Regions from separate parts of the Mesorhizobium sp. Cs1299R1N1 genome, predicted to be linked through region 1. Evidence: riboswitches for the same ligand, from Rfam matches in the RefSeq annotation. Region 1 holds a riboswitch; each other region holds the start of a gene.

What was found. A riboswitch is a leader RNA that binds a small molecule or an ion and turns the genes downstream of it on or off. The one in region 1 is predicted to bind cobalamin.
Region 2: linked by a shared signal. The riboswitch ahead of metE (5-methyltetrahydropteroyltriglutamate--homocysteine S-methyltransferase) and the one ahead of O7A70_RS20715 (aromatic ring-hydroxylating oxygenase subunit alpha) in region 1 are both predicted to bind cobalamin.
Region 3: linked by a shared signal. The riboswitch ahead of O7A70_RS18530 (DUF1636 family protein) and the one ahead of O7A70_RS20715 (aromatic ring-hydroxylating oxygenase subunit alpha) in region 1 are both predicted to bind cobalamin.
Region 4: linked by a shared signal. The riboswitch ahead of O7A70_RS14130 (DUF1636 family protein) and the one ahead of O7A70_RS20715 (aromatic ring-hydroxylating oxygenase subunit alpha) in region 1 are both predicted to bind cobalamin.

Annotation. Positions count from the first base shown of each region.
Region 1 is NZ_JAPYKR010000009.1:162,180-167,801, forward strand. It holds gene O7A70_RS20695 (ABC transporter ATP-binding protein) at 1-971, shown strand, start outside; gene O7A70_RS20700 (DUF680 domain-containing protein) at 1,051-1,290, opposite strand; gene O7A70_RS20705 (DUF680 domain-containing protein) at 1,357-1,560, opposite strand; gene O7A70_RS20710 (DUF680 domain-containing protein) at 1,632-1,838, opposite strand; cobalamin riboswitch at 2,333-2,534, shown strand; gene O7A70_RS20715 (aromatic ring-hydroxylating oxygenase subunit alpha) at 2,650-3,897, shown strand; gene O7A70_RS20720 (hybrid-cluster NAD(P)-dependent oxidoreductase) at 3,963-5,063, shown strand; gene O7A70_RS20725 (PqqD family protein) at 5,206-5,622, shown strand, end outside.
Region 2 is NZ_JAPYKR010000002.1:706,135-711,756, reverse strand. It holds gene metE (5-methyltetrahydropteroyltriglutamate--homocysteine S-methyltransferase) at 140-2,479, opposite strand; cobalamin riboswitch at 2,569-2,769, opposite strand; gene O7A70_RS06780 (helix-turn-helix transcriptional regulator) at 3,276-4,025, shown strand; partial or broken gene O7A70_RS06775 (heparan-alpha-glucosaminide N-acetyltransferase domain-containing protein) at 5,216-5,622, shown strand, end outside.
Region 3 is NZ_JAPYKR010000008.1:54,563-60,184, reverse strand. It holds gene O7A70_RS18540 (NADH-quinone oxidoreductase subunit A) at 1-175, opposite strand, end outside; gene O7A70_RS18535 (winged helix-turn-helix domain-containing protein) at 511-1,710, shown strand; cobalamin riboswitch at 1,740-1,947, shown strand; gene O7A70_RS18530 (DUF1636 family protein) at 1,986-2,420, shown strand; gene cobW (cobalamin biosynthesis protein CobW) at 2,417-3,454, shown strand; gene cobN (cobaltochelatase subunit CobN) at 3,473-5,622, shown strand, end outside.
Region 4 is NZ_JAPYKR010000005.1:409,857-415,478, reverse strand. It holds gene O7A70_RS14150 (substrate-binding domain-containing protein) at 1-85, opposite strand, end outside; gene O7A70_RS14145 (sugar phosphate isomerase/epimerase family protein) at 183-1,091, opposite strand; gene O7A70_RS14140 (Gfo/Idh/MocA family protein) at 1,088-2,119, opposite strand; gene O7A70_RS14135 (LacI family DNA-binding transcriptional regulator) at 2,313-3,338, shown strand; cobalamin riboswitch at 3,401-3,608, shown strand; gene O7A70_RS14130 (DUF1636 family protein) at 3,735-4,112, shown strand; gene O7A70_RS14125 (ABC transporter ATP-binding protein) at 4,109-4,897, shown strand; gene O7A70_RS14120 (ABC transporter substrate-binding protein) at 4,944-5,622, shown strand, end outside.

The DNA.
Region 1 (5,622 bases):
CGATCGCCGGGCTTGAGGAAATCACCTCGGGTGAACTCAGGATCGACGGCCAGGTGGTCAACGACGTGCCGCCGTCGAAGCGCGGCATCGCCATGGTGTTCCAGTCCTATGCGCTCTACCCGCACATGACCGTCTACGACAACATGGCCTTCTCGATGAAGATCGGCAAGGAAAGCAAGTCCGAGATCGACAAGCGGGTACGGCAGGCAGCCGAGATCCTGCAGTTGACCAAATATCTCGACCGCCTGCCCAAGGCGATGTCCGGCGGCCAGCGTCAGCGTGTCGCCATCGGCCGCGCCATCGTGCGCAATCCGAAAGTGTTCCTGTTCGACGAACCGCTGTCGAACCTTGACGCGGCGCTGCGCGTCGCCACGCGCATCGAGATCGCCAAGCTCAAGGAATCGATGCCCAACACGACCATGATCTATGTCACGCACGACCAGGTCGAGGCGATGACGCTGGCCGACCGCATCGTCGTGCTGAAGGATGGCCACATCGAGCAGGTCGGCACGCCCATGGAGCTCTACAAGAACCCCGGCAACCTCTTCGTCGCCCAGTTCATCGGCTCACCGGCCATGAATATCCTGCCGGCGACGGTCGACAAGACGGGCAATCCGACCATCGTCAGTCATGTCGGCGGACGCAAGGCGACGGTACCGATAGCGACGCCTGCTTCAGCAAAGGGAGCGGCGGTCAGCTTCGGCGTGCGGCCGGAAGATCTCGCGATCGCCAGTGGTAGCGATTATCTGTTCGAGGGGACGGTCGATTATCTCGAGCAGCTCGGTGAGGTTCAGCTGGTCTATATCGACATCGGCCGTGCCGACCTGCCGCTGGTGACCAAGTTGCCGGGCAATGTCGAGGTCAAGCGCGGCTCGACGCTGCGGCTGACCGCCAATGCCGGCGACCTTCATATCTTCGATGCGGATGGACGGTCGTTCGCCCTGCAGGAAGCGGAAGCAAAAGCCGCCTGAGACCACAAGCTGTCTTGACAACGCAAAAAGAGAGCGGCGGGCAAGCCCGCCGCTCTCTTTTGTATATCACCACGGCTGGTTAGTTGCTGCCGAAGAGGTTGCGGTCTGCGCCCTGAGGGGCGGACTTCTGTACGTCGCCCGACGAATTGAGCAGCTTGTAGACAGGCGATTCGCTCTTGCGGGTCGAGCCCGTATGCGAGGTGTCGACGTTGACGGTCGCCAGCTTGTTGATGTCGGTGTCGCCAACGTTGTCGTTGCCGGCATAGGCGCTGCCAGCGGCAATCAGAAGAGCGGCGGCGGTAAGAACAATCTTTTTCATTTTGGTACTCCGATTTTTTCGAATTCAAGGGGCGGGCTGATCGCGCCGTCCTTGCTTGAAGAGATGTTAGTTGTTGCCGAACAGGTTGCGATCGGCGCCGTGCTGGACGGGCTCCTGGCTGGCAGGAGCCGACTTGTCGACCGACGCGGTGTACGAGTTGTCCACCGCGGCGGCAGGCTGGTTGGCACCGTTGGAGCCATAGTTGTCGCTGGCAAAAGCGCTGCCGGAAATGGCCAGAACGGCGGCGGCGGCAATAAGGATCTTGTTCATTTTAGACACTCCTGAATTTCTTGAATTCCACCGGATCGGCGGGCAAGCCCGCCGTCCGTGGGGACAGGCCGTTAGCGGCCGAAGAGGTTGCGATCGCTGCCCTGAGCAGGCGTCTGAGCAACAGGCTCCGACGTCTTGGTGGAGGTGGAAGCGGTGTACGAGCTGTCCACCGCGGCAGCAGGCTGGTTGGCGCCGTTCGAACCGTAATTGTCGCTACCAGCGAAGGCGCTGCCGGAAACAGCCAGAAGGGCGGCGGCAGTGAGAATGATCTTTTTCATTTTTTGGTACTCCAGTATTTTTCCATCCGTCTAGCGGCGTGTCTTGGGATTAAATCGCGTCGTTCGGACAGCCCCGATGTGGGAGAGCACCCTTGCCGTTTCCAATCACGAAGTTGTTCAGCGTGGACCATGACTCCACCACTTGAAATTGTACCAGCGCTTTCCACATCTCTTATTTTCTCGTGTAATATCAAATTGTTAGCTTAAAGCAGCACCTCGATCACCAACTGTGTCGGAGGCTCGGCGTTCACAGCGTCTTGCACGCACCGTCAACAGAAACGAACCGTTCGGTTCGATTTTAGTCCCTGCTAATAGTCACTTTTTGAAACCGTTAACCTATTTGCTGCCGGCAAAAGGGTGGAAGAGGGTGCCGGCGCGGCTTGGCGACAGAAGGCGATTCCAACGGCTACAAGCCTGTCATGACGATCCAGCATGCGTGTCGCGCCGCATGGATGCGATGTCGCTTTCGTGCCGATGTCGCAAAGCCTGTCGTGGTTAGATCGGGCATCTCAGGTGCCGCTGCGAGACGACGGAGTGGAGAATTGGGAAGCCGGTCAGATTCCGGCGCTGCCCCCGCAACGGTGGTGGAGTTCAAGTCGCAACGGGAGACCACTGGGCGAAAGCCTGGGAAGGTGTCGCGATGGTCCGCAAGGACAACTCCAGAGCCCGGAAACCAGCCCGAGATCGCTAGAACTCGACTGATCGCGGTGGGCGGTCAAGAGGCGGATGGTGTTTGTCCGGCTTTTCGCCGATCTGCGCCCAGTCCTTCCTCAATCACCACCAGTTCAGTCCTTGAAACTGAGGACAGGACATGGACGCGCGCAACGACATGCTGAGGCTCTTGAACAGCCGCAGACAAGGCTTTTCGCTGGAACAGCCCTTTTACACCGACCCGGACTACTTCAAGCTGGACATGGAGTTGATCTGGTATCGCGACTGGCTGTTCATCGGCCATGATTGCGAATTGCCCAAGCCGGGCAGCTTCATCACCGTGCAGATCGGCGATTATCCGGTCGTGCTGGTGCGCGATCAGCAGGGCAAGATCAACGCCTTCCACAATTCCTGCCGCCATCGCGGCAGCCGCGTCTGCAACAGTGACAAGGGCACGGCCGCCAAACTGGTCTGTCCCTATCACCAATGGACCTACGAGCTCGACGGCCGGCTGCTGTTCGCCCGCCAGATGGCCGATGGATTCGACAAGAGCCAGTACGGCCTGAAGCCCGTCGCCTGCGAAAGCGTTGGCGGCTACATCTTCATCTGTCTGGCCAGCGAGCCCGCCGATTTCGCGCCGATGCGGGCGATGATCGAGCCCTACCTTTTGCCGCACCGGCTGCGTGAGGCAAAAGTCGCCTTCGAGAGCACCATCATCGAGAAGGGCAACTGGAAGCTGGTCTGGGAAAACAACCGCGAATGCTATCATTGCGCCGGCAACCATCCCGAACTCTGCAAGACCTTCCCGGAAGCACCGACGGTGACCGGCGTGCAAGGCGCCGACAGCGATCCGGAGATGCTGGCGCACTGGGCGAAATGCGAATCGGTCGGCCTGCCGAGCAAGTTCCGCATCGATCCGGCCGGCCAGTATCGCGCGACCCGCGCGCCGCTGCTGCGCGATGCCGTCAGCTACACGATGACGGGAAAGCGCGCGGTCGAGAGGAATCTTTCCGACAGCGTTTCAACCGACCGCATCGGTTCGTTGCTGCTTTACCACTATCCGACCACCTGGAACCACATCCTGGGCGACCACGCCGTCACCTTCCGGGTGCTGCCGATCAGCGCCACGGAAACGGCGGTGACGACCAAATGGCTGGTGCATAAGGATGCGGTCGAGGGCGTCGATTACGATCTCGCAGAACTCACCCATGTCTGGACCGAGACCAACGACCAGGATCGCCGCATCGTCGAGGAAAACGCCTTCGGCATCCTGTCGCCGGCGTATGAGCCAGGCCCCTATTCGGAGCTGCATGAGGGCGGCGTGATCCAGTTCGTCGAGTGGTACGCGTCCTTCATCGGGCCACGGCTTGCCGAAGGCGGCCGGCCGGCCCTGCGCAGCGTTGCCTAAGGCATATCGCTAAAGACGGCGGTTTTGGGCATGCGCGGAACAAAAGGGACAACAGGATGAATGCGATGACGGACCTCGGCCTCTATCGCCATCTCGACCAGATGGCGCCCTGGAACGACAGGCTGCAGGTGCTGGAAGTGACCGGCGTCACCGACGAGGCGCCCGACGTGAAGACATTCACCTTCCGCTCCGACAACCAGACCTGGTTCCGCTACAAGCCGGGCCAGTTCGTGACGCTGGAATTGCCGACACCGGACGGGCCGCTGATGCGCACCTATACGCTGTCATCGTCACCGTCGCGGCCATTCTCGATCGCGGTGACGGTGAAGGCGCAGGTGGGCAGCATCGGCACACGCTGGATGTTCGATCACCTGGCGCCCGGCTCGCACGTCAAGGCCTATGGACCAGGCGGCGACTTTTCACTGCACAGCCATCCGGCGGCGAAATATCTGTTCATCTCGGCCGGTTCGGGCGTGACGCCGATGATGTCGATGCTGCGCTGGCTGAACGACTGCGCGCCATGGACCGATGTCGGCTTCGTCAACTGCGCGCGGCGCCCGGAAGAGATCATCTTCCGCAAGGAGCTGGAGCTGCTCGGCGGCCACATGCCGGGCCTGTCGCTCGGCTTCATGATCGAGGAACGGTCGAGCCGCGAGCGCTGGTATGGCCATATGGGCCGCATCGACGCTATCCGGTTGCCGCTGCTGGCGCCCGATTTCCGCGAACGCGAAATCTTCTGCTGCGGCCCCGATCCCTTCATGCGCGCCGTGCGCGGCATGCTCGAAGCCGCCGGCTTCGACATGGCAAAGTACCATCAGGAGAGCTTTGCCGCGCCGACCGTTGAGGAAATCCCGGTGCCATTCGCGGCGCCGGCGCAGGACGGTGTGGCTGTCCCCGTCGAAGCCGCAACGCCGATCCGCTTCGCGCTTTCGGACGTCGACGCCGGCTGTGTCGCCGGCCAGACCGTGCTGCAGACGGCGCGTGCTTCGGGCGTGCGGATACCGGCGGCCTGCGAATTCGGCCTGTGCGGAACCTGCAAGGTGAAGAAAGTCTCCGGCAGCGTCGAGATGAGCCACAATGGCGGCATCCTCGATCACGAGATCGATGATGGCTTCATCCTGGCCTGCTGTTCAAAGCCACTGTCGGCACTGGAAATCGAGGCTTGATCTGCCCGGCCTTCGACTGATCCGGGAATGGTCCGCGCCTTGCCGGCGATGGTTACCTTGCCAAGGAAGACCCGAAAGTTTACAGCCGTTGTCGGTGGAAGCGGTCCTGCTGGCGGGCAGGAAAATGCAGAGCGGGGCAACAATGATGCATGAATCCCATGCCTATGCGGTTGCGAGCCGGGATATCGTTTTCGAATCCTTCGATGGCGAAGCCGTGGTGCTCAACCTTGCCAATGGCAAATATTTCGGCTTCTCGGATTCCGGCAGCAAGGTGTGGCAGGCGCTTTCGTCCGGAGCGGACGCCCAGGCTCTGATCGGGCTGGCCGCGGGCGGCTCGACAATAGGCCAGGCCGAACTCGAACACTTCATATCCCAATTGCTCGAACTGGGTTTGCTGGTGCGTTCGGAAGCGACGGCGCAGCCACTGCCAGGCGAATTGCCAGCCGAGCTTGCCGCCACGAACGAACCGCTCAATGTGAGCATTCACGACGACCTCGCCGATCTGATCGTCGTCGATCCCATCCATGAGGTCGAGGAACCCCTTGGCTGGCCGGCGGTC
Region 2 (5,622 bases), on a different contig from region 1:
AAGCATCGGACCCAAATCAATGCCGTCAGCGGACTGTCACATTCCCAACGAAATCGGGTTGCCCGTTCACCTCTTGGGTTCACCCAATTTCGATCCGCTTCAGTGCAGTCCGGTCGCAACGGCGAGGCGTGCACTTTTGCTAGGCGGCCCTCGGTGCGTCTCTCAGAAAACGCGCGGCTTCGACCATATTAATGAGTGCCGGACGGACTTCCTCCCACCGACGTGTCTTCAAGCCGCAATCGGGGTTAACCCAAATCTGACTGTCGCGAAGGCGCTGTCGCGCCTGCGAGAGCAGGTTCGTCATCTCGTCGACGCCAGGCACCCGCGGTGAGTGGATATCATAAATGCCCGGTCCGATCTCGTTCGGATAATTGAACTTTTCGAAGGCATCGAGCAACTCCATTTGCGAGCGCGAGGTTTCGATGGAGATCACATCCGCATCCATCGCCGCGATCGCGTCTATTATGTCGTTGAATTCGGAGTAGCACATGTGCGTGTGGATCTGGGTCACATCATACACGCCCGTGGAAGCGAGCCGAAAGCACTCGATGGCCCATTCGAGATAATGCTTCCACTCGGATTTGCGCAGCGGCAAGCCCTCGCGCAGTGCAGCTTCGTCGATTTGAATCACCTTGGCGCCAGCGCTTTCGAGATCACTCACTTCGCCACGTAGGGCGAGCCCGATCTGGCGGCAAACGACCGAGCGCGCCAGATCGTCGCGTACAAAGGACCAGTTCAGAATCGTCACCGGGCCGGTGAGCATGCCCTTAACGGGTTTATTTGTTAGCGATTGAGCGTACCGCCACCAGCGCACCGTCATCGGATTGGGACGCGACACGTCGCCAAAGATGATCGGCGGCCGCACATAACGTGACCCGTAGCTCTGCACCCAGGCCTGCTGCGTGAAGGCGAATCCGGAGAGCTGCTCACCGAAATATTGCACCATGTCGTTGCGTTCAAACTCGCCATGCACCAGCACATCCAGGCCGATCTCCTCCTGCCAACGGATGGCTGCTTCGATCTCCTTCCTCAGGAACGCCTCATAGTCGACATACCTCAGCTCTCCCTTTGCATGGGCGGCACGGGCGTTGCGAATCTCGGGCGTTTGCGGGAAAGAGCCGATCGTCGTAGTCGGGAAAAGCGGTAGGCGGAGCGTTTCGTCCTGAAGCCTGGAGCGCTCAGAAAAGCCGCTTTTCCTGTGCGTCATGTCTTCGTCGATAAAGGCGAGGCGTCCTTCGACCAGCGGATCATGCACCTTCGGGGACGTCAGACGCGCGGCGGCTGCTTGGGTGGAGGACTCCAGCTCTGCTGAAACCGCCTCCCGACCTTCGGACAAGGCCCGGGCGATCGTGGTCAGTTCGTCCATCTTCTGCGCCGCGAATGCGAGCCACGACTTTATGTCCTTATCGAGCGCTGTTTCCAGTTCCAGGTCGATCGGCACATGCAGAAGTGAGCACGAAGGCGCGATCTCCACTCGCTCCAGGGGCCAACCCGCGACGACCGGCTTGATCCGGTCGAGGATGGGGCGCAGATTCGCACGCCAGATGTTGCGACCGTCGATCAGGCCAAGCGAAAGCACCAGGCCTTTTGGGGCAAGGCGGCCCACCGCCTCCAATTGTTCAGGAGCGCGTGCAAGGTCGAGATGCAGGCCCGCCACAGGAAGCGAAAGAGCGGTCTCGAGATTGCCGTCCAATCCGCCGAAATAGGTGGCGAGCATGATCTTTAGCTCCGGGGCCGCTTTGGAAAGACGGTCGTAGGCAAAATTGAACGCGTCTTGCTCGTTTGGAATAAGGTCGAGCACGAGCGCCGGCTCATCGATCTGCACCCAGTCGGCGCCCGCCACTTTCAGGCGGCGCAGGAGTTCCTCATAGACCGGCAGCAGCCGCGGGAGCAGCGCAATTGGGTTGAAGTCTCGAATGGGCGACTTTGCCAGCTTAAGGAAGGTGACGGGCCCAAGAATGACCGGGCGGGTGTGAACGCCGAACGCCCTACCCTCAAGGAAGTGATCCACCGGCTTTGCCGACGACAAAGCAAAGGCCTGGTCGTCGACGAGCTCCGGGACCATGTAGTGGTAGTTGGTGTCGAACCACTTGGTCATTTCCAGCGCGGTAACCGCGTCACTGTGATTGGCATGTTCAAGTCCGGCAGCCTCTCCTTGGCTGCCACGCGCCATGGCAAAATAAGTGTCGAGCGAGACTTCCCCCTCGGTCCAGCCATAACGTGGCGGCACAGCGCCGACCATTGTTGCCGTGTCGAGCACATGATCGTAGAGCGAGAAGTCGTTGGACGGAATTATGGTCACGCCACGGTCGCATTGTTCAGTCCAGTTCGCGACACGCAGCGCCCGCGCCGTTTCGAGAAGGTCGGCAGCAGAAGATTTTCGCGACCAGTAGGCCTCCAGCGCGCGCTTCAACTCGCGACGGCGCCCAATGCGCGGCACGCCAAGTGTGGCAACAGGAACTTTCCGAGAGAGAGACATACCATACCCCGATGATTGGGGCTGGACGCAAGGCAGACGTTGGCAAGCAGACAAAGCCGGTTACCACGCCCACCGAGACACCCCGCCTGTGGACCTTGTTCGCCGAGGCAGGTCTCCTGGCTCGCGGGTCGACACCTCTGCCCGTCTTCCCGAGGCGCATAGCCTCAGTGACTTGAGTGGGCTTGGCTCGCCGCTTACAGTTGCGGGGGCAGCGCCGGCATCTTCACCGGCTTCCCTCTTAGCTCTGATGCGACTAACCGGATCAGAGAACCACGACAATCCGACACTGGCCGAAGGGAAGATTCCTGTCAAGCGGACATAAACAAATCTTTATGCCGTTATTCGATTTTGTTGTCGCTCGTACGGGTGATAGCTGCGAAGCCGATTGAATGCGACCATCCTTGAAGAGCGCGAAGGCAAGCCCTTCCGCTTCCTCCCCACTGTCCTGATGGCGAACTGTTGCAGGGCCATACCGCCTGTTGTTGGGGGTTGACTCCGACCATGCTGGAAGCAACATTTCCGATATACTCGAAATGAGCATAGGCAGATGCAAGCACACGCCATTGCCCGGCATCCGGCAATACAATACATGCGAGGGAACGGATCGGTCGGCCGGCTTCGCGGTTGGCATCCGCGGTCGACCTACCCCGAGCAACTCGCTCAACTGGTGCAAAAAGAATCGAGGAGAGTTGTCGACCAGCACCGGTCGGCCAGCAATGCGGCAGCTTGATGCCTGCAATCCCACCCGAGAGCCCCAAACCACCCACTACCATCACCATCATGGAAGCAATGCGTTATGGAAGCACCTGCGCTTTGGCGTCGGCACCTCGATGACACGTTCGAGTTTCTCAATCAGATCCGCAAGAGTTCAAGCCAGCAGGAAATCTGCCAGCACCTGATTTCCTATGCCGAGCGGTTTGGCGCCAGAAACGTCCTGGCAGGACCGATCCCACCGCCGCGTGCGCTGAGGCGCGAGCAGATTTCCCATGTGCTGCTCGACGCCTGGCCACGGCAATGGTCCGAGCGCTATTTCTCCAAAGGCTATCTCCATCGCGACCCTACCATTCAGCTTGTGAAGCGTGGGACCACGCCCTTCCGGTGGAGCGAGATTGATCAAGTTTCCCGGGTTTGTTCCTTCGGGCGACAGATCATGGCGGAGGCATCAGAGTTTAATCTGCGTGACGGCTTTACGATTCCGTTCGCGACACTGAACGGACAGCCGGTTGGATTTTCCGTTGCAGGGGAGAAGCTCGAGCCGGGTCCTCACGACCGTCTCGCCTTTCAGTTTGTCGCCGCTTGCGCCTTCGGATGCGCGGCCCTTCTTGCGGATGGCAAACAGGCCTCGAAACCAGTGCGTCTGTCACCTCGACAACAGGATGTCCTGCGCTGGGTTGCCGAAGGCCTCACCGTGGAGCAGGTCGCTGATCGCCTGAACGTCAGCCGCAACACGGCAGATACGCATCTGCGATTGATGCGCCAGAGGCTCGGTGTGACAAACAACGTGCAGGCCGTCACGACAGCTTTCCGCCTGGGGCTGATCAGCTAGCCTCACGCAATCGCGTGATGCCGCATCGGTCCGCGATGAACCATTGGTTGACCTCGAAACTGGAGGACAACCGAGATGCTCGGGCTCAGCGACAGCATCAAGTCATCCTGGCACGACTGCATAGACAAGCCAGATCTCAATCGCTTTGTTGTTTGCCTGCCCGGCGATGGCTGTGCGGTCGCCGAACAGTCTTCGCGCCTGGGTCTATGATCTCCACATCGGTCGGCGCGAGCATCGACCCGTAATCGACGACCAGTTGTTCGGCGCGGACGCGGCATAGAATGCCCGCCGAAACGCCGCCGTACGGCAACCGAGATCGCGCGCGGTTGCTACGCGAGATCCCATTCCAGGCTGAACCCGCATTCCGCGATCCACAGCTCGGCCTCGTCAGCGCCATCGACCAGCCCAGGTCTTGCCAGCTTGAGAATGCCGCTGTCAAAAAGGACGACTGTCCGAAGGCCGGCCCGCGCCAGTTCCAAACCTGCGAAGCACCGAGTCGCACGGCAGCCTATAAGAACCGCCTTTTTCCACGCAGGCAGTCCGTCGCAGAGCCAAATCGCTCTTGCCTGCACGCTCGCCGCGACAAGCCGGGTTCGTGGCGACAGAGCTTGCCATTTGCCGCGCTGCGGGGGCATCAGAAGCCAACAATAACCGCTTGTCTTCGGCCGTATTCGACTGCTGGCGCAAACACGACGGCCGGTAAGTCACAACGGAAAGCCACTGAAGGCGTTTTCGGCGCTTCTTTGAGAGAGTATCCGTCGCATGATTCTAAGCCCGTGAGCTCACGGCGCCGTGCTGTACCCCAATCTTTGTCGAGCGAAGTCCACAGGTGCCCGGCGTTCGCTCGCCAGCTTCTTGAATTGGTCGTCGTCAGTCCCGTCGCCGAAAAAGGCGTGCCGCCTCACTTCGTGATGTCAGTCGTTCGTCGCATATCCGACATTCCGGCCTATCGATCAGCATCTCGACAGCTTTGGCACGGCATGTGCGTGCCTAGCGACAACCCGGCTCCGCCTCGGATCAGGAGAAATCAACCACCCAGCTCGCCAAACCCGCAGTCGTGTCGGCTGATTGCGCGACCGCCCCACGCTGCGGTGACCTGTTCCCGTTAGGGTGCGTCTTGCGGCCACGAGCTTGCTGCGCGCTCGGATTTATCCCCCGGGCGACGCGTCGCCAACGCACTCGAGGACGCCATGAGCTTTTTTCGACACAATTCGACCTTGGAGGCTAACGCCCGTGTGGCAGGAGGTGCCAATTCGGGTCGTCACTCGCCGGCAAACCGACTTGTCGGCGTCGACCTGGCGCGCGGATTGGCTGTGTTCGGCATGTACGCCGCACATGTCGGACCCTCTCCACGCGAAGGGGGGGTCACCGGCTTTATTCTAGAACTCGCTCATGGTCGCTCTTCCGCGCTCTTCGCCTTCTTGGCGGGGTTCTCCCTTGTCCTCATCACTGGAAGGGTCCCAAAGACAGCACAAGCAGGTCGCCAAGCTCAGATCAAAGTGGTGATACGCGCGCTCATCCTGCTAAGCTTAGGTATGCTGCTGCAAGAGATCGGAACGCCGGTGCGTGTGGTCCTCTCCTGTTACGGACTGTGCTT
Region 3 (5,622 bases), on a different contig from region 1:
ATTTCATGCGGGCATCGTCGAACGAGTTGAATCCGCATTCATAGGCGGACAGCTTCTCGGGATCCGGGTTGCGGTAGGCTACCAGGAAGGGCGCGGCCAGCAGCGCCAGACCGACCACCAGCGCCACGCCGATAAACAGGACGATGGGCAGGTACGAACTGAGGAGTGCGTTCATGCAGCGGCTTTCCGTTGGCGCCAATCCACGTTGATTACAGCACCGGACCTTAATGCGGAAGCGTGACAGTTTAACCGCTGAACCGTTTTAAGGAGCCTATGCTGCAACGCGGCGAGGGTTAGCGCAGCACTTCCAGCGAAGCAAGTCAAACCTTGTTCAAAACACCGAGCTGGACGGCAATCCGGGAGAAACTGGTCCCATACGCTCCTGTTTGATTTCCTTCGCCATTTACTCCACTTTTCTCTCCTGACAGGGTTGCCGCCAAAACCCTGCTAGCATGGGCTGGAATCACGCCTCGCAACGACGCCAGACAGGTCCATCAGGGACGCATCCGCATGAAGGAAAAGATCTCGCTTGCCGCCGCCCGGCGTATCGCGCTCGCCGCTCAGGGGTTTCTCGATCCCCGCCCCGCCGGTACGCCCGACCGCCGCCACTTCGCCCGCGTTCTGTCCCGCACCGGCCTGCTGCAGATCGATTCCGTCAGTGCGGTGGTTCGCGCCCATTACATGCCGCTCTATTCGCGTCTTGGTCCCTATCCCCTCGCTTTGCTCGACAACGCCGCCGTGACCCGCAAGCGCTCGGTCTTCGAATACTGGGCACATGAGGCCTCGTTCCTGCCGGTCGAGACCTACCCGCTGATGCGCTGGCGCATGCGGCGCGCCGAGCAAGGCGATGAAATGTATCTGGGGCTGGCCAAATGGGGCCGCGAGCACGCCGCCTACATAGAAGAGATCTACCGCGAGGTCGTCGCACGCGGCCCGGTCGCCGCTTCCGCGCTGGAGGGCCAGAAAGGCTCCGGCGGCTGGTGGGGCTGGAGCCACGCCAAGCACGCCTTCGAGTGGCTGTTCTGGGCCGGGCGCATCACCACGGCGCACCGGCGCGGCTTCGAGCGCTTCTACGACCTGCCAGAGCGGGTGCTGCCGCAGGCGATCCTCGATACGCCGGTGCCCGCAACTGAAGACGCGCATCGTGAATTGCTGCGCATCTCCGCCCGCGCCCACGGCATCGCGACATCGGGCGACCTGCGCGACTATTTTCGACTCTCCCCCGCCGACATGAAAGGCCGGCTGGAGGAACTGGTCGAACTCGGCGAGTTGCTGCCGGTCCGCGTCGAGGGCTGGGACAAGCCGGCTTACCTCTATAGGGACGCGCGTTTGCCACGCAAGATCGAGGCCCGCGCCCTGCTGGCGCCGTTCGACCCCGTTGTCTTCGAGCGCTCGCGCTCAGAGCGGCTGTTCAATTTTCACTACCGGATCGAGATCTACACCCCGGCCGACAAGCGCCAATACGGCTATTACGTCCTGCCCTTCCTGCTCGGCGACAGGATCGTGGCGCGCGTCGACCTCAAGGCAGACCGACCGGCAAGTGTACTGCGTGTCCATGCTGCTTACGCCGAGCCCGGCGCATCGCCCGGAACCGCCGCTCAGCTCTTCGAGGAATTGAAGCAGATGCAGGGCTGGCTTGGCCTCGAACGCATCGAAGTGACGCCTGCCGGCGATCTGGGCCCGGCGCTGTCCGACACCGCGGTGTCGTAAGCTCGCGTTGACACCGCTGCCCGCAAGAGCCTAAATCGGATCCAGACGGTCTCCTCTCGGCAAAGGGAGGAGCCAAGAGGGAATGCGGTGCGGGATTGAAAAATCCCAAATCCGCGGCTGTCCCCGCAACTGTGAGCGAAGAGCCAAGGCCGAAAGCCACTGGGATTGTCCCGGGAAGGCGGCTACCCAAGGCGATGACCCGCGAGCCAGGAGACCTGCCGTCTGGAATGCAAGTATCCGATCGCCCGGCGGGTTTTCCGGGCAAGGAGCCTGATTTGGATCGCGACAGCAGTTTTTCGGCTGAAACAACGGACATTTCGTCCGGCGAGGATGATTCCCTGGCCGGCATCACTGTCATCGTCTGCGCCTCCTGTCGCGACGAGACCGGCTCCGACGCCCATCCCCGGGCCGGCGAACTTTTGGCCGAAGATACGCGCCAAGCCGCCTCGGGCGACACCATCCGCATCCGCACCGTCGAATGCCTCGGCAATTGCAAACGCCGACTGAGCGCCGCGATCCTGCGTGACGGCTGCTGGAGCTATGTCTTCGGCGATCTGACCACGACCAGCGGCGCCGATCTCGTCACCGGCGCGAAACTCTTCGCCACCTCCAGCGACGGCCTCATTCCCTGGCGGGGCCGGCCCGACAGCCTCAAGCGCGGCCTCGTTGCCCGCATCCCTCCCCTCGACATGCTGAAAGACTTGATATGACCGCATCCGTTTCCCGCGTTCCCTGCACCGTCGTCACCGGCTTCCTCGGCGCCGGCAAGACGACTCTTGTCCGCCATCTCCTGGAAAACGCCGGCGGCAAGCGTATCGCGATCATTGTCAACGAGTTCGGTGACATCGGCATCGACGGCGAAATCCTCAAGGGCTGCGGCATCGACACCTGCCCTGAGGAAAACATCGTCGAGCTGGCCAATGGCTGCATCTGCTGCACCGTCGCCGACGATTTCGTGCCGGCGCTCGACCAGATCCTGTCGCTGACGCCGAAGGTCGACCATATCCTGATCGAAACCTCGGGCCTCGCTTTGCCCAAACCGCTGGTCCAGGCTTTTCAGTGGCCGACAGTGAAGAGCCGGGTGACCGTCGATGGCGTCATCGCCGTGGTCGATGGTCCCGCACTTGCCGAAGGTCGCGTCGCCAACGACATGGACGCCCTGCAGGCGCAGCGCGCCGGGGATGAAAGCCTCGACCATGATGATCCGGTCGAGGAGGTGTTCGAGGACCAGATCGCCTGCGCCGATCTGATCATCCTGTCGAAGAGCGACCTGATGGACGCCGCCGGTTCGGCCCGCGCCAACGCCATCGTCAACGAACACTCCGCACGCGCCGTGAAGATCGTGCCGACGTCTCACGGCAAGGTCGATCCCTCGGTGCTGCTCGGGCTTGGTCTCGCCGTCGAGGACGACATCGAGAATCGCAAATCCCATCATGACGGCGCATTCGACCACGAACATGACGACTTCGACACGTTCATCGTCGACATCCCCTCGATCGCCAATCCGGACGAACTGGCAAAACGCGTCGCCGCCGCCGCCGAACAGGAAAACGTGCTGCGGGTGAAAGGCTTCGTCGAGGTCGGTGGCAAGCCGATGCGGCTCCTGCTGCAGGCCGTCGGCCCGCGCGTCAATCATTACTACGACCGCGCCTGGACCGCCGGGGACGACCGCCGCTCGCGCCTCGTAGTCATCGGCCTCAAGGGGCTGAACCGTCCGGCGATCGAACGTATCCTCGCCGGCTGATTTCAGGCACGGGCCGCGATGCACATCCTCACCACGACCTCCGCCTCGCTCGACGATCTCGCCGAGCCTGTCGATCTCCGGCAGACGCCGGCGGATATCGTGGCCTTGTCCTTCACCGACAGCGATCTCGCCGGACTGGCGGCTGCATGGAAGGCCGACGCCGATCGCCCGCCGTCGATGCGGCTCGCCGCACTGCGCGACCTGCGCCATCCCATGTCCGTCGATCTCTGGATCGACAGCGTCGCCCGCCATGCCAAGGTCATCATGGTGCGCATCCTCGGCGGCTACGACTGGTGGCGCTATGGCTGCGACCAGCTCGCGGCAATCGCCCGCGAGCGCGGCATAAGACTGGCTTTGCTTCCGGGTGAAAGCCATGACGAGGATCTCAGGCTGATCGAAGCCTCGACTCTGCCGCGCGCCGAACTGGACGGCCTGCTCGGCTATTTCCGCGAGGGCGGCCCGGCCAATATGAGCGCGCTGGTGCACAGGCTGGCAGGCCTGGCTGGACAGGATACGCCCGTCGCCAGTCCGGTCAGCGTGCCTAAGGCTGGTTACTATCAATCTGGATTGGGGGTCGCAGAACAGCCGCACCTTTCAAATGCCAGCGCTCCCATCATCCCGATTCTCTTCTACCGATCGATGCTGCTTGCAGCCGATGTCGCCCCGATCGATGTGCTGGCCGAGGCTTTGCACTCCCAGGGACTGGCACCGGTCCCGATCTTCGTTTCCAGTCTCAAGGATCCGGTGTCCCTGGCGTTCGTCGAAAATGCCATCGCATCTCTGAAACCCGCCGCCATCATCACCGCGACCGCTTTCGCTTCTGGCGCCGAGCCCGGCGTGGAAACGCTGTTCGACCGAGCCTGCGTGCCTGTCTTCCAGGTCATCGTCGCCACCACGCGCCGCGACGTGTGGGAAAACAACCAGCGCGGGCTGGCGCCCGCCGACCTTGCCATGCATGTCGTGCTGCCCGAACTCGATGGCCGCATCCTTGCCGGCGCCATCTCTTTCAAGGGCGAGAGCGATGTCGACCCGGCGCTGGGCCATCGTGCGTTGGCCAACCAGCCGGAACTGGATCGTGTTGAGCAAGTGGCTAGGCGCGTAGCGGCCTTCATCCGTTTGCAGCAGACCCCGCGCGCCGAACGCAAGCTGGCGATCCTCATTCCCGATTATCCCAGTGCTCCCGGCCGCACCGGCTATGCGATCGGGCTGGATGTGCCGTCCAGCGTGCTGGCCATACTGCGGGACCTTAAGCAACAAGGATATGCCGTTGAAGGGATTCCACAAACGCCGCGTGAATTGCTGGATTTGTTGGCGCGCGGCGACGATGGGCTGAGGCTGGACGACTATCACTCCTTTTCGACAGAGTTGCCGGCAGCGGCAATTGCTGCGGTAGAGGCTGCTTGGGGCAGAGCGGAAGATGAGACAGGTCTTCGCGAGGCGCCCCCCTCCGGCAGGACAGAGGGGGGCGCCTCGCGAAGACCTTCGCTATCAGGCAAAAAACACTTCGCCTTCCGCGCCGCGCATTTCGGCAACATCACCGTCGCACTCGCCCCCGACCGCGGCCGTTCCGCGGACCGCCGCGCCGACTACCACGACCCGACGCTGCCTCCGCGCCACGCTTTGATCGCCTTCGGCCTGTGGCTGCGCAAATCGCTCGGCGTCCACGCCCTCATCCATGTCGGCGCCCACGGCACGCTGGAATGGCTGCCCGGCAAGACCGTCGCGCTGTCTCAAACCTGCTTCCCCGAGATCGTCACCGGCTCCCTGCCCGTCATCTATCCCTTCATCGTCTCCAACCCCGGCGAAGCGGCACAGGCCAAACGGCGCATTGCCGCCGTCACGCTTGGTCATCTGCCGCCGCCGCTGACAGGCGCCGGACTGGACGAGAACCAGCAACGGCTCGAACGGCTGGTCGACGAATACGCCCAGGCCGACGGCCTCGACCGCCGTCGTCGTGACCGGCTGGCGAAACTGATTGTCGAAACCGCGCAAAAGACCGGCCTCGCCTCCGAGGCCGGCGTCGCCGAGACCGATGCGCCCGACGAAGCGCTGCGCCGCATCGACGCCTGGCTCTGCGATCTCAAGGATTTCGCCATCAAGGACGGGCTGCATATCTACGGCCGCGTCCCAGACGACCAGCCCGACCCCATGCGCAGGCAAAGCGCGGA
Region 4 (5,622 bases), on a different contig from region 1:
GCAAGGTGGAGATTGCGGCGGCAAGCGCCGTGGCGGCCGCCACCACGGTCGTCCGCAGAAGTGTCGTTCTGATCGCGATGCTCATGCACGTTCCTCCCATTGTTTCCCTCGTCAGCCGAGGGGCCTTTGAACGATTGCTTTGGCAGTACCACTTACGGCCGGCTCCTCCCGCCGGCCGGTCCTCACTCCGGATTTGGCAGGTAGCTCGCACCTCCCCGGCATAGCTTGAGATACTCCAGCGCGCGTGCCTGCCCCGTGATCTCGAGGTCGCCGCGATAGACCGGGTCGTGCCAGCCTTCGATGTCGATCGCGCCCTTGTATCCGGCCAGCCGCAATTCGCTGATCACCCGCGTCCAGTCGCTGTCGCCGAAGCCTGGCGTGCGCATCTGTACGAACGGCAGCCGGCCGAACACGCCGTGCTCGCGAATGACGTCCCAGCGCACCGTCGCGTCCTTGCCATGGACGTGGAAGATGCGCGGCGCCCATTTGCGGATCTGCGGCATCGGATCGATCAGATAGACGAGCTGGTGGCAAGGCTCCCATTCGAGGCCGAGATTGTCGTCAGGCAACTCGTTGAACATCAGCTCCCAGGCGTCCGGATTGTGGGCGATGTTCCAGTCACCAGCAGCCCAGTTGCCGTCCATCGCACAGTTCTCGAAGGCGATGCGAACGCCCTTGTCGGCGGCGCGCCTGGCCAGCGGCCCCCACACCTCGCGAAAGCGCGGCAGGCTGTCTATCAGTGGCTTGCCACGGAGCCGGCCGGTAAAGCCGCAGACCATCGAGGCGCCGAACAAATGCGCATTGTCGATGACCGTCTCCCAGGCCTGGAGCACGCCACGGTCGACATCGCCGCCCTCCAGCGGATTGCCGAACACGCCGAGCGACGACACCGTGACATCGGCATCGCCGATCGCCTCGCGGATCTGGCCCGCCAGCCGGGGCAGGTCCTTGCCACCCAGTGTCTGCCAGAAGAAGGGCTGGATGCTCTCGAAGCCGAGCGGCAGGATTGCCTTGATATAGGCGGCCGGGTCGTCGAGGTTGGCCCGCACCATGGTGCCGATCCTGATGTCGAGGAGCGGGTTTGGCATCATTGTGCTTCCTTTGCGATCATCACGCGGCGTCTGGTTTCGGCGCTCTCGATGGCGCCAAAGACCATGGCCAGGCTCTTGATGTTGTCGGCGCCGCGCGTTTCCGGCTCGGTGCCGGTCTCGATGGCGCGCATGAAATCCCTGATGATACCGAGATGGCCGTCGACGCGGTCGGCGGGATCGAGCGCCGGCACCTCGATTGGCTGAATTTTGTCGAACATGCCGTCGCGGCCCGGCACCACCGCTTCCGCCTTCAACCCGTCATGGCCGTCCCAGATCAGGCTGCCGCGCTCGGCGACGATGCGCCAGCTGCCCTCCCAACTGGTGCGGAAGCCTGCCGCGCACCAGCTGCCCGCATAGGTGAAGACCTTGCCGTCGCCGAGATCGAAGACCGCGCTGGCCGACGAGCCCTGTCGGTACCAGGAATTGGCCGGTTCCCATTCCTGGCAATGGACGCCGGCCGGCTCGCCATTGACCATGTAACGGGCGGCGTCGAATGTGTGGATCGCCATGTCGAGCAGCAGCACATGGGCCATCTCCTCGCGAAAACCGCCGAAATGTGGCGCGACGAAAAAGTCGGCGTGGATGCTGGTCGGCTTGCCGATGGCGCCGGAGTCCAGAAATCTCCGGATGCGTCTGACATTGGTGACATAGCGGCGGTTCTGGACGACGGCATGGATGCGCCCGGCCTGGCGGGCGGCCTGGACGATGGCGCGGGCATTCTCCGGGCTATCGGCGAGCGGCTTTTCCGTCAGCAGATGGCAATGATGGGCAAAGGCGGAAAACGCGACGTCGCGCCGGGCGGCGGGAACCACCACATCGAAGACCGCTTGCGGTCGGGTCTGGTCGAGCACGGCATCGAGACTGGTGCCGGTGACGGCACCACCAAGGTCGTACTCGCGAGCCCTGGCCTTCGCCCTGTCGGCATCGAGATCGACAAGGCCGACAATGGCGAGCCCGTCGATTTGCCGCGCGGCATCGAGCCAGGCCTTGCTCATCGCTCCGCAGCCGACCAGAACGGCGTCGATCATCCAGCGCTCCTCCTCTCGGCCCCTCCAGGCCGATCGTCCCGGCGTTCACGGCGTGACCGTAAACGTTTTTCCGTAAACGTTTACGAGAACACACCCGAAGGCGTAGAATGTCAATCGGCCGCCCATGAAAATCGTCGTTGCGCCTTGGCCCGGGCGGTCACCGGTGCTAGCCAAGCAAGGGGAGAACAGTCACTTGGCGTCCAGCATTCACGACCTTGCCCGTCACCTGAACATTTCGATCGGCACGGTGTCGCGCGCCCTCAACGGCCGCGCCGACGTCAATGCCGACACGCGCCAGCGCGTTCTCGAGGCGGCCAGGGCTCTCAACTATTCGCCGAACCAGTCCGGTCGCAGTCTCAGGCAAGGCGCTACCCACTCGATCGCCTTCATGCTGCAGCCGCATCCGGGTGACCAGGAATATGGCGAGCCTTTCTTCATTCCGTTCCTGACTGGATTGCAGGGCCGGCTCGCCGAGAGCGGGCTGGATCTCATCGTGGTGATGGGCGCGCCGGGCGACTATCAGCAGGAGCGCCTGCGGCGTGTCGTGGAGACGCGCCGTGCCGACGCGGTGGTGCTGGCCTGGACGCGGCGCGAGGACGAGCGCATCGACTATCTGACCCAGGCCGGCTTCCCCTTCGCCACGCTCGGCCGCAGCCGCTCCGGCGACAAGGCCTACCCCTCGCTCGATCTCGATTTCGAAAAAGCAGGCGCCGACGCGGTCGATCGGCTGGTGGCGCGCGGCCATCGCCGGATCGCCGCCATCCGCCCATCGCTCGATCTGAATTTCGGCTATCTGTTCCTCGACGGCTACCGCAAGGCCTTGCGCCGGCATGGCATCGCCGTCGATCCCGGCCTGATTGCCGACGGCTTCATCAACGAGGCCGGTGGCTACGAAGTGACACCCCAGGTGATGCGCCGCAAGGACCCGCCGACCGCCATCATCTTCAACAATGATGCAATGGCGCTTGGGGGCTGCAAGGCGCTGGCCGAGATGGGTATCAAACCGGGTCACGACATGGCGGTGACCGTCATCGTCGATACGCCGCTCTGCCGCTATTTCTCGCCGGCGCTGACTGCTTTCCGCCCGGCGCTGCAGCCGATGGGACGGAGGCTCGCCGAAATGCTGCTGGCGTCGCTACCGGCTTTTGCGGGGGCCGCCGGGCCAGAGACCATCAGGGAGGTCTGGCCGCTGGAACTGATCGCCCGCGACAGCGATTGACCATTTGTTGGTTCTGTTATAACAAAACAAACGACTGCCTTGCCTCGCCGCCGCGCGCGGCCTAGGCTGCGACTCGTGATGGTCCCCGAGCCGAAAGGCGAGGGGTGAAAAGGGAACGCGGTGAGATCCGATTTTGGGTCGAGGCCGCGGCTGCCCCCGCAACTGTAAGCGGCGAGCAAGATCCGGAACGCCACTGGCCGGCAAGGCTGGGAAGGCAGGATTGCGCACAGACCCGTGAGCCAGGAGACCTGCCATCACTGTGTTGACCGGACGGGGTGTGCCGGGAGGAAACGTGGACATCGGTCATGTCGGCCGGTCGACCAACATCCTTCCGTCGCCAGTTTTGAAAGTGACGGGAAGTTGGACGGCGCAATCGATCGTATTCACCCCGGGCCCATGCACCAGATCATCGTGTGCACCCTTTGCCGCGACGTGCCGACCGGCGTCAGGTCGGGCGAAGGTTTGCGCACCGAGTTGCGCTCTCGCCTCTCGGCCCAGCCTGACGTGGCGCTTGGTTTCACGGTCGAGGGCGTGGCTTGCATGGCGGGTTGCGCGCGTCCCCTGGTGGTGGCTTTCCAGGCGCCCGGCAAGGCCGCCTATCTCTTCGGGTCGATCGATGCGCAGGCCGACGCTGCCGATCTCGTGCGGTTTGCCAGGCTTTACGCCTCGCTTCCCGACGGCTGGTGCAATTCCGGACAACGGCCGCCGCGCCTGGCCGGCAAGACGCTGGCTCGCATCCCGGGACCCGGCAAGCTGGCGGATGGCAATCGATGACAGCGTCGCTTCTCGATGCGCACGACTTGGGCGCGACGGCGAATGGCCGGCATCTGGTCCATGCGGTCAGCCTGTCGGTGACGTCAGGTGACCGCCTCGCCATCATTGGCCCCAACGGCGCCGGCAAGACCACGCTGCTGCGCATGTTGTCCGGCATGCTCAGGCCAAGCTCGGGAGAGGTGAAGCTTGGCGGGCGACGCCTGGACAGGATTTCACCCGCCGAGCGAGCCCTGTATATCGCCGTCGTGGGCCAGACAGACCAGCCGGACCCACGGCTGGCGGTGATCGATTATGTCGAGCTTGGCCGCGTCCCGCATGCCGGCCTGAGGCGCCGCGGCGAGGAACGCGACATTGTCGTGGATGCGCTGCACCGGACCGGCCTGTTGCCGCTGCTCGGCCGGGCCATCGGCTCGCTGTCTGGTGGCGAACGCCAACGCGCCCAGCTAGCACGCGCCATCGCGCAGAAGCCCAAAATCCTGTTCCTCGACGAGCCGACCAACCACCTCGATCCGCGCGCCCGCGCGGAACTGCTCGAACTGGTGGCCGGCTTCGGCATGACCGTGATCGCGGTGCTGCACGATCTGACGCTGGTGGCACCCTTCGCCACCAAGGTGGCGGTGATGAACGAGGCCCGGCTGTATGCGCTGGCGCCGCCGCACGAGGCGCTGACGCAACATCTGATGCGCGAGATTTTCGGCATCGACGTGTTTCGCCTGCGCCATCCCACCGAGGACCGCGAACTGACGGTGTTCGAGCTTCCGAACCGCGCCGCACCGCCGTCCTGACCAAATCCATCCTTATCCGACACGGTTCAACCAAGGAGCAAAGTCCGTGAAACGCCTCGCCCTGTCCCTCGTCTTCTCGCTGCTGGCCTCGACGACCTTTGCCTTCCCCGTGACCGTCGACAGCTGCGGCAAGCCGCTGACCTTCGACGCGCCGCCAAAGCGCGCCGTCATTCATGATCTCAACATGGCCGAGATGGTCTTCGCGCTGAAGCTGCAGCCGTCGATTGTCGGCCTGACCGGTATCACCGGATGGTATAAAGTCGGTCCCGAATTCAAGGCAGAGCAGGGTTCCATTCCCGAACTGGCACCGAAATATCCGACGCTGGAGAATCTCCTCGCCGTCGAGCCCGACTTCTTCTTCGCCGGCTGGTACTACGGCATGAAGCCTGGCGGCGACGTGACCCCCGACACGCTTGCTCCGCACGGCATCAAGACGCTGGTGCTGACCGAAAGCTGCGTCCATCTCGACAGGAGCCGCCCGGCCGCCTCCATGGACCTGCTCTATGGCGACATCGAAAAGCTGGGCAAGATCTTCGGCAAGGAAGCAGAAGCGGAGAAGCTTGTCTCCGGCTGGAAGGCGCAACTCGCCGATATCATCGCCAAGGTCGGCAGCGCCAAGGGAACACGCGTGTTCCTTTACGATTCCGGCGAGGACAAGCCGTTTACCGCGGGAAAGTTCGCCATCCCCAGCGCCATGATATCGGCAGCCGGCGGCGACAACATCA